One region of the Aphanothece stagnina RSMan2012 genome, then DNA from elsewhere that is predicted to be linked to it. Evidence: predicted binding sites of a transcription regulator. Region 1 holds the regulator's gene; the other holds the start of a gene.

What was found. The regulator NtcA, encoded in region 1, controls nitrogen genes in cyanobacteria. The targets are predictions, from matches to a motif close to TTTGTANCNNNNGNTACAAA.
Region 2: the regulator NtcA is predicted to act here: its motif matches at 3,036-3,055, upstream of glnA (type I glutamate--ammonia ligase).

The regions. Positions count from the first base shown of each region.
Region 1 is NZ_JBKOUC010000021.1:32,048-36,903, forward strand. Features, by position in the region: gene dcd (dCTP deaminase) at 1-306, opposite strand, end outside; gene ACLNEE_RS13275 (cob(I)yrinic acid a,c-diamide adenosyltransferase) at 318-947, opposite strand; gene ntcA (global nitrogen regulator NtcA) at 1,157-1,897, shown strand; gene ACLNEE_RS13285 (DUF3084 domain-containing protein) at 1,955-3,166, shown strand; gene ACLNEE_RS13290 (RuvC family protein) at 3,163-3,660, shown strand; gene ACLNEE_RS13295 (DUF3146 family protein) at 3,657-3,914, opposite strand; gene pth (aminoacyl-tRNA hydrolase) at 3,919-4,548, opposite strand; gene ACLNEE_RS13305 (TatA/E family twin arginine-targeting protein translocase) at 4,575-4,856, opposite strand, start outside.
Region 2 is NZ_JBKOUC010000001.1:182,857-187,712, forward strand. Features, by position in the region: gene ACLNEE_RS00925 (pyridoxal phosphate-dependent decarboxylase family protein) at 1-574, opposite strand, end outside; gene ACLNEE_RS00930 (nucleoside deaminase) at 646-1,170, shown strand; gene ACLNEE_RS00935 (pyridoxal-phosphate-dependent aminotransferase family protein) at 1,124-2,317, opposite strand; gene ACLNEE_RS00940 (globin family protein) at 2,386-2,916, opposite strand; gene glnA (type I glutamate--ammonia ligase) at 3,124-4,542, shown strand; gene ACLNEE_RS00950 (phytanoyl-CoA dioxygenase family protein) at 4,607-4,856, shown strand, end outside.

The sequences.
Region 1 (4,856 bases):
CACCCCGAGGCCATAGGAATGGGCCGGCAGGATGAAATAGCTGCCGTCCTCATCATCCCGCAGGGGCACAGGCTCGAGGTTCGCCGGATTGAACCGCTTGGGGTTCATCACCGTGCCGGGCACGTGGCGGAAGATCAGGAATTCCTGGGGCGAGAGCCGCAGGTCATAGCCGTAGGAGGAACAGCCGAAGCTCAGCACGGGACGGCCGGCGCTGTCCGGATCCAGATGGCGCACCAGCGAGGACTGGAAAGGATCGAGCATGCCGGCGGCAGCCTGTTCCTTGATCCAACGGTCGTTCTTGAGCATCGGAAGCCGGCCTAGACGCCGCGACGGAGCTGGGTGACCTGATCGGCCATCGCCATGAGTTCAGGCCCCATCGAGGGTCCCGTCAGGATGACATCCAGATGGGCCGGCCGCTGCTCCAGCACCCCCAGAACCTCGGCCAGGGGGAGATAGCCCAGCTCGACAGCCAGGCCGAGTTCATCGAGCACCATCAGGTCCACTCCGCCTTCGAGCAGGCACAGCCGGCTGTACTCCCAGACCTCCTGAACCGCCGCACACACCTCGTCCGGATGGTCGGTGGCCGGCTCGGCCAGACAGCTCGGAACGGCGGGGCGCAGCCACTGGAGCCGGCCACAGAGCCAGGGGCTCGCCTCCAGCCCCTGGGCGACCCCTCCCTTGAGCAGCTGGGTGATGAGCACCCGGCTGCCGAGCCCGGCGCTGCGCAGGGCCTGGCTCAGCACGGACCCCACACTGCCCCGGAAGGGCGCGGTGTGCACCTGCAGCAAGCCCTCCGGCTGCGGCACCAGCCGCAGGGGCACAGCCGCAGGGGCCGTCTCGAGCGCCTGGGCAGGGAACACCTCGTGGCGCTGGGCACGCCGCAACCCGGCACCACCCGACCTGGCCACGCTGCCAGGACCGGAGCTGGTCGGGAGACTGACGGTCATGGATGCGCAACGACGCAGGACTGAATGTAGCGGGATCGAGCCGGATTCCAAGCGATGGACACCATCCCTGGTGGATACATCCGTACTGCCCACGGCCTCGACGCGGCCCGCCCACCGGCGGGCGGGACAGCGCGCCGCAAAGCGTGCCCGTTGTTACAGGGAGAGCCCCCGCTGATCTATAGGGTCCGCCCAACTGCCTGCCCCTCTCCATGGTTGGCGCCCCACGCGGATTCAGCAGGACCGCCAACACACCGAGCGGCGGGGCCCCCGGGGTTGTGACCGGCCTCGGCACGGCCGGCCAGGGCAGCCACACCCTGCTGGAGGTGATCCGCGGTCTGGGCGGCAGCAATGTCGAGACCATCGAGCGGGGCAAGACGATCTTTTTCCCCGGCGATCCGGCGGAACGCGTCTACCTGCTGCGGCGCGGCGCGGTGCGTCTGTCGCGGGTCTATGAATCGGGCGAGGAGATCACGGTGGCGCTGCTGCGGGAGAACAGCCTGTTCGGCGTGCTCTCCCTGCTCACCGGTCAACGTTCCGATCGCTTCTACCACGCCATCGCCTTCACCCGGGTCGAGCTGCTCAGCGCACCGGCCACCTCGGTGCGCAAGGCGATCGAGCAGGACGCCAGCGTGGGGCTGTTGCTGCTTCAGGGTCTCTCCTCACGGATCCTCCAGACGGAGACCATGATCGAGACCCTGACCCACCGGGACATGAGCTCCCGGCTGGTGAGTTTCCTGCTGGTGCTCTGCCGGGACTTCGGGGTCCCCAGCACCGAAGGGATCACCATCGACCTGCGCCTCTCCCACCAGGCGATCGCCGAAGCGATCGGCTCCACCCGGGTGACCATCACCCGGCTCCTGGGTGATCTGCGCAACGAGGGACTCGTTCAGATCGATCGCAAGAAGATCACCGTGTTCGACCCCATCGCCCTGGCCAAGCGTTTCAGCTGACACCCCTGGCATGGAGCCACCGCAAGCGGGGGATACTGGGCCGATTCGGGACCGCACGTGTCGGGCTGGCTGCTGATCCTGGCGCTCCTGCTCCTCGGGGGTGTGCTCGCCACCCTGGGAGATCGGCTGGGCAGCCGCGTCGGCAAGGCGCGACTCAGCCTGTTCAACCTGCGCCCCCGGCGCACGGCCGTGCTGATCACGGTGTTGACGGGGAGCCTGATCAGCGCAATGTCCCTCGGCCTGCTGCTGCTGGTGAGCGAGCGGCTTCGCACCGGTCTGTTCGAACTCGAGCGGCTGGAGGAACGCCTCAGCACGGCGCGGCGGCAGCTTGAAGCCAGCCAGCAGAGCCTGATCACCAGTCAGGCCGAGGTGGCCCGCGCCCAGCAGGGCCAGCGCAAGGTGGCGCGGGAACTGGCCCAGTCCCAGGCCCGGGCCACCGCGCTGCGCCGGGAACTCGCTCCTCTGCAGGCCCAGAGGATGGCGCTGGAGCGTGAGCGGGACCGGCTGGCCGGCGAGGTCGGTGCCCGCGACGCCGAGATCCGCCGCACCGAAGCGGAACTGGCCGAGGTGCGACGACGGATCGAGGCCGGCGCCCGGGAGCTCGAGGACCTGGAGGACAACCTGCTCGCCCTGCGCCGGGGCGATGTGGTGATCACCACAGGCCAGCCGCTGGCGAGCGCGAAGGTGACCCTCGAGCGCCCGGAACAGGCCAAGGAGGTGATCACCGCCCTGCTGCAGCAGGCCAACATCACGGCCTTCAAACGGGTCCTGCCCGGCCAGCCCGTCGACCGCCAGATTCTGCTGGTGCCCACGACCGACGTCGCCCGGCTGGAATCCCTGCTCACCCGACCGGGAAGCTGGGTGGTCAGCATCCTCTCCGCCGCAAACGTGCTGCGGGGGGAACGTCAGGTGCTGGCCTTCCCGGATCTCCGTCCCAACCGCCCGGTGGTCAAGGCCGGTGACGTGCTGGCCAGCACGACGGTCGAGGCCGATCTCCGCGACCCCGAACAGCTGGTGCGGCGCCTCAATCTGCTGCTGGCGGCCGCCTACGCGCGGGCCCAGCGGCAGGGTTCCCTGGTGGACGGGCTGCAGTTCGACGCCGCCATGTTCAACCAGCTGGCACGCACCCTGGCCGCACGTCCCCCCGGCACGGTGATCCAGCTGGTGGCCGTGGCCCTGCGGGACGCCGAGACGCCGGACCCGATCACCGTGGAGCTGCGCATCGCCGGTGGCGCCCCTGCGGAGAGCCCGCCCCTGCGACGGCCATGAGCGAGCCTGCCGTCCCGCCGCAGGCGTCCCGCCTGGCCGGGCTGGATCCCGGCCGCAGCAAATGCGGCCTGGTCCTGGCCGATGCCGGCCTGGGCACGATTCTCGCCGCGGCCATCCTGCCGCCGGCGGAGAGCCTGGCCTTGCTGCGTCAGTGGCAGCAGCAGGCCGGCCTGGTCACCGTGGTGCTCGGCAACGGCACTGGCAGCCGGAGCTGGCCCCCCCAGCTGGCGCGCCTGGGGCTGCAATCCGAGACGGTGGAGGAAGCGGGCACCACCCTGGCCGCCCGCCGGCGCTACTGGCAGCTGGCCGGCAGCGGCGGCTGGCGGCGGCTGCTTCCCGAGGGGCTGCGGCTGCCGCCGCGGGACATCGACGACGTGGTGGCGCAGCTGCTGGTGGAACGCCATCTCGGCCAGCCGCTCTCACGGCGCGGTCCGGGCGTGCTTCGCGAGCTGGCCGATCAGGCCCACCTCAGCGCGAGGGAGAACGCCACCTAGAAACGGGCCCGCACCGTGAAGGCATAGTCCCCGCCGGGTTCGAGCTGGTAATCCGCCTTGAGCAGAAAGCGCAGCAGGGCGTCCTGAATCAGCGCACGGCCCAGCGAAGGCTCGACGCTGAGCTCGCCGCGATCAAAGGCCCAGCTGAACGTCCAGTGGAACCCCCCGGCTGTCACCTCCCCCTCCAGCACCCGCTGGCTGAAGCTCTGGTGCAGCACCCTGAGCTGGGCGGTGGTGGCAGGCAGACGGGCCATGCCTTCAGGCTGGAGCCCTCAGGGGCTGGAAACTGTTCAAACGATTACCGGCACGCTCCAGGCCCAGGCGCTGGATCAGCCCGATCCCGGCCGCCACTTCAGCCAGCACGTCCTCGAGACAGGGCTGTTCGGAGGCATGGAACCGGCCCAGCACATGGCCGACCGTGCGGGCCTTGCGATCGGAGGGATCGGAGCACGGCGCGCCGATGCCGATCCGCAGCCGCGGAAAGTCCTGGGTTCCCAGATGGCTGATCGTGCTGCGGAGACCGTTGTGCCCGCCGGCACTGCCGCCGGCCCGCAGGCGCAGCTTGCCGAGCGGCAGATCCATGTCATCCACCACGACCAGCAACTCCTCCGGCTCGATGGAGAACCAGTCGAGGGCGGCCCGGATCGAGCGGCCACTGTCGTTCATGTAGGTCTGGGGCATCAGCAGCCGCAGCCGTGCCGCCCCCTGGCCCAGCTCCGCCAGCAGGCCATGCAGCTTGGGGTTCTGGCGAAAGCCCGTGGCGCCCTCAGCCGCCAGCCTCTCGAGGGCCATGAAACCGACGTTGTGACGGGTTCCGGCGTACTTGCTGCCGGGGTTGCCGAGTCCCGCCACCAGCTTCAGGGCAGGCAGGGGGGCCTGAGCCGTCACGGGAAATCCTGCGGAGGCACCCGGACTCAGCCTTCAGACGGAGACTCGGCCGGAGCGGTCGCCGGGACAGCCGCGCCTGCCTGGGGCGTGATCGGCTCTGGCTCCCCCTGCGGCAGGGGCGCAGGAGTGCCCGCCTGGGGCTCCGCTGCGACCGAGTCCGCCGAGGCAGGTTCCGACGTGGCGATGGCGGTGCGGAACTCCCGTTCGAACTCGGAAGAGGCACTCTGAAAACCCTTCAGAGTGCGGCCAAGGGTGCGGCCCAGCTCCGGGAGACGCTTCGGACCGAAGACGAGCAGGCCGATCGCCGC
Region 2 (4,856 bases), on a different contig from region 1:
CCTTGGCCAGGGAGACATGGGCATCGGCGCTGCAGACCACCACGGCATCGCCGCGGCAGCCCAGTCCAGCGGCCTGACGGGCCGTCACCAGGGCCATGAGGTTGGAGAGCGAGCCGCCACTGGCTGCCACCCCCCCGGCCCCCTTGCCGAGTCCGAGCTGCTCGGCCAGCCAGGCAGCCAGGCTCCGCTCCAGCCTGGAGAGGCTCGGCGAGAGCTCCTCGGCCAGCAGGTTGTTGTTGAGGCCGGCACAGATCAGATCCGCCGCAATCGAGGCGGGCAGAGGCGGGGGATCCAGGTGGGCCAGGGCGCCGGGATGGCTGGGGCTGAACGCGCCATCCATCACCAGCTGCAGATCCGCCAGCAACACCTCATCGGACAGGCCCAGCCGCTGGGGCTCGATGCAGGGCAGCACGCTGAGGCCCGGCAGCGGCGAACGGCTCGCAGCGCTTCCCAGCCAGGCACAGAGCTGGGCCGACGCCTGCTCGAGAAAGGCCTGCAGCCTGGCGTCGGGCTGGTCGGGGCTGGCGAAGGGGAGGGGCGGGATCGCCCGCGGTGCTGGTGGCGCGCTTGCCAACGGCGGGCTGTCGGGTGGGGCCATTCTCACCTGTGGTCGTGGGCTACAAGGGAGGGATGGAAGCCAGAGGCATGGAGGCCAGAGCAGCCGGGCCCAGCCCCGGCGAGGCCGAGGAGCGGCGCCATCGCTTCTGGATGGAGCGCCTGCTGCGCTGTGCCGAGCGGGTGGGGATGCGGGGCGAGATCCCGGTGGCGGCTGCCGTGCTCGATGGGCAGGGGCGCTGCATCGGCTGGGGCAGCAACCGACGCCACCGCGAAGGGGATCCCCTCGGCCACGCCGAACTGATGGCCATCGGCCAGGCCTCGCGGCTGCTGGGTGACTGGCGGCTGAACAGCTGCACCCTGCTGGTGACCCTCGAGCCCTGCCCCCTCTGTGCGGGAGCCCTGGTGCAGGCCCGGGTCGGCACCCTGGTGTTCGGCGCGCCCGATCCGAAGCGCGGTGCGGTGGGGGGCAACCTGGATCTGGTCCATCACCCCAGTGCTCACCACCACACCCGCGTGCTGCCGGGCGTGATGGCGGCGGAGGCGAGCCAACAGCTCGGCGACTGGTTCAGACGGCGACGGCGGCTGGGCGGCCTGTCTGGGCACCGGGCCTGAAGGCCGGCAGCTCCGTGCGGAACAGTTCCAGCAGGAGCTCCACATTCTCCGCACGGCTGTTGTAGCCCATCAGGCCGATCCGCCAGACCTTGCCGGCCAGGGCACCGAGCCCACCGCCCACCTCGATCCCGTGCTTGTTGAGAAGGTGGAGCGTGAAGGCCTTGCCATCCACCCCCTCCGGGATCCGCACGGTGGTGAGGGTGGGGAGGCGGAGATGCTCCGGGGCATGGAGTTCGAGACCCAGGGCTTCGAGCCCGGCCCAGAGACTCTCGGCGTTGCGCCGGTGCCGCGCCCAGGCGTGCTCAAGCCCCTCTTCAGCCAGCAGGCGCAGGGCCTCCCGCATCCCGAAGTTCATGTTCACCGGAGCCGTGTGGTGGTAGACCCGGTCCGTGCCCCAGTACTGGTTCAGCAGGGTCACATCGAGGTACCAGTTGGGCACCTTGCCCCGGCGCGCCTCCATCTTGGCCTCGGCGCGGGGGCCCATGGTGAAGGGGCCCAGACCCGGCGGGCAGCTGAGCCCCTTCTGGCTGCAGCTGTAGGCGAGGTCGACCTGCCAGTCATCGAGGTGGACGGGAACGGCACCCAGGGAGGTGACGGTGTCCAGCAGCAGCAGACAGCCGTACTGGCGGCAGAGTTCACCGACGCCCTCCATCGGCTGGAGGATGCCGGTGGAGGTCTCGGCATGGACCATGCCGAGGATGGCGGGGCGATGCTCCCTGAGCGCCGCTTCGATCTCCTCGAGCGTGAAGGCCTCGCCCCAGGGGCGCTCGATCGTGACCACATCGGCCCGGTAGCGGCCGGCCATGTCCGCCAGGCGCAGGCCGAAGTAGCCCTTCACGGCGATCAGCACCTTGTCGCCGGGTTCGAGGGTGTTCGCGAGGGCGGCTTCCATGGCCGCACTTCCCGTGCCGCTCATGGGAATGGTGAGGCGGTTGTCGGTCTGCCAGGCGTAGCGCAGCAACTCCTGCACCTCACCCATCAGCTCGACGTAGAGGGGATCGAGATGGCCGATCGGGTTGCGCGACAGGGCCTGCAGCACCGTCGGATGGGCGTTCGAGGGGCCCGGTCCGAGCAGAAGCCGATCGGGTGTGGCGATCGGTCCCAGCGCGCGGCGGTGGGCGTTGTTGACGGTGTGCAGCGCAGACAAGGGGCCGGAAACGGGGTGGACGGGAGGGATGGCCTGAGCCTACGCAGCTGAGGATCCGGACACGGAGGTCAGCGCAGCCGCACGTCGCTGGCGGCCAGGCCGCGACAGAGATGGTCGAACGGGACGCGAACCACCGCCGCCAGGGCGGCAGCATCGCTGAGCCCCTCGCTGCCGAGCATTTCGCAGACCACATCGGCCATCAGCGCGATGCTGCGCACGGTGGGGCCGGTGGGGACGCCCAGGCTCTTGTAGGTGTCATCGAGACCGTTCAGCACCCGCTCGTTGAGGATGGTGGCGTCGTCGGCGATCAGCGCGTAGCTGGCGTAGCGGAGGAAGTAATCCATGTCCCGCAGGCAGGCCGAGAGACGGCGGGTGGTGTAGGCATTCCCCCCGGGCAGGATCAGCTCGGGATCGTCGAGCCAGAGGCGCTGGGCCGCTTCCCGCACGATTTCGGTGGCCTCGGCGTTGATCAGCTCGACGGCCCGGAGCCTCAGCTCGGCTTCGGAGTAGTAGGTGTTGATCCGATCCATGGCCGCCCGGTCCAGATAGCGGCCCAGCTGGTCGTAGCGGCCAATCAGACCGGTGATGGCATCCCGCATGGCTGGAGTGGATCGACGCACCTGGGCCGGAAGCTAGCACCAGCAACTGGCCAGATCGCAGGTTGGAGCAGGGATCTGGCGGATCTGACAGAAACAGTTACGCAGCCCGGTCCTGTCATTCGGTTACGACAGCTACATAGCGGCGGTCCGGCTGCTCCGTACGTTCCAGCGACGCCGGCACCGGGACGGCACCCAACCGACATCGTCATGGCCAACACAGCCCAGGAGGTCCTTCGTCAGATCCAGGACGAGGGCATTGAGCTGATCGACCTCAAATTCGTCGACCTGCATGGCAAATGGCAGCACCTCACGGTGTGCAAGGACCTGATCGATGACGAGGCCTTCACCAGCGGCGTTGCCTTCGATGGTTCCTCGATCCGGGGCTGGAAGGCCATCAACGAGTCGGACATGGCCATGGTGCCCGACCCGAAGACCGCCTGGATCGACCCCTTCTACGGCCACAAGACCCTCAGCCTGATCTGCTCGATCCAGGAGCCGCGCAGCGGCCAGCCCTACGGCCGCTGCCCCCGCGCGCTGGCCCAGAAGGCCCTCGAGTACCTCGGCTCCACCGGCATCGCCGACACGGCCTATTTCGGACCCGAACCGGAGTTCTTCGTCTTCGACGACGTTCGCTACACCTCCGGCAGCGGCAGCAGCTTCTACAGCGTCGATTCGATCGAAGCTCCCTGGAACAACGCCCGTCTGGAGGAGGGGGGCAACCTCGCCTACAAGATCCAGTTGAAGGAGGGCTACTTCCCGGTGTCGCCCAACGACACCCTCCAGGACATGAGGACCGAGATGATCCTCACCATGGCGGCCCTGGGGGTGCCGATCGAGAAGCACCACCACGAGGTGGCCACGGCCCAGCATGAACTGGGCATGAAGTTCGCCGAACTGATCAGCGCGGCGGACAACGTGATGATCTACAAGTACGTCGTGCGCAACGTCGCCAAGAAGTACGGCAAGACGGCCACGTTCATGCCCAAGCCCGTCTTCGCCGACAACGGCAGCGGCATGCACGTGCACCAGAGCCTCTGGAAAGGCGGCAACCCGCTGTTCTTCGGGGAGGGCACCTACGCCAACCTGTCCCAGACCGCCCGCTGGTACATCGGCGGACTGCTCAAGCACGCCCCGAGCTTCCTGGCCTTCACCAACCCCACCACCAACAGCTACAAGCGTCTGGTGCCCGGATTCGAGGCGCCGGTGAACCTGGTTTACTCCCAGGGCAACCGCTCAGCGGCGGTGCGCATTCCCCTCACCGGGCCGAGCCCCAAGGCCAAGCGCCTGGAGTTCCGCTCCGGTGATGCCCTCTCCAACCCCTACCTGGGCTTTGCGGCCATGCTCATGGCCGGCATCGACGGCATCAAGAACCAGATCGATCCCGGCGACGGCACCGATGTGGACCTCTTCGAGCTGTCCGCCGAAGAGCTGGCGCGCATCTCCACCGTGCCCGCCTCCCTCAACGGTGCCCTCGAGGCCCTCGACGCCGACAAGCACTATCTGATGGAAGGCGGAGTCTTCACCGAGGACTTCATCAGCAACTGGATCGCGATGAAGTACGAGGAGGTGCAGCAGCTGCGTCAGCGGCCCCACCCCCATGAGTTCGTGATGTACTACGACGCCTGATCCCCGCCGGGACCTCGGCAGCTCCACTGGGGGGCCTGACCTGGGCCCCACCTAACCTGGCCCGATGGCGACCGTCGTTTCCAGCCCTCCTGCCCTGCGACAGCCGCAGCGGCCGGAGGGCTTTCCGCAGCACCGCAGCAGCCCGCCTCCGCCGCTGTTCCAGGCCCTCGGCCTCGCCGAGGACCCCCGCCGGTTCCGCGCTGCGGCCCGATGCCTGCGGCGTTCCGGCCTGGTGGTCATTCAGGGCGCGGTGGGGCCGGACGAGCTGGCTGCCCTGCAGCCGGTGGTCGCCGCGGCGCGCGCCCATGCCGCCA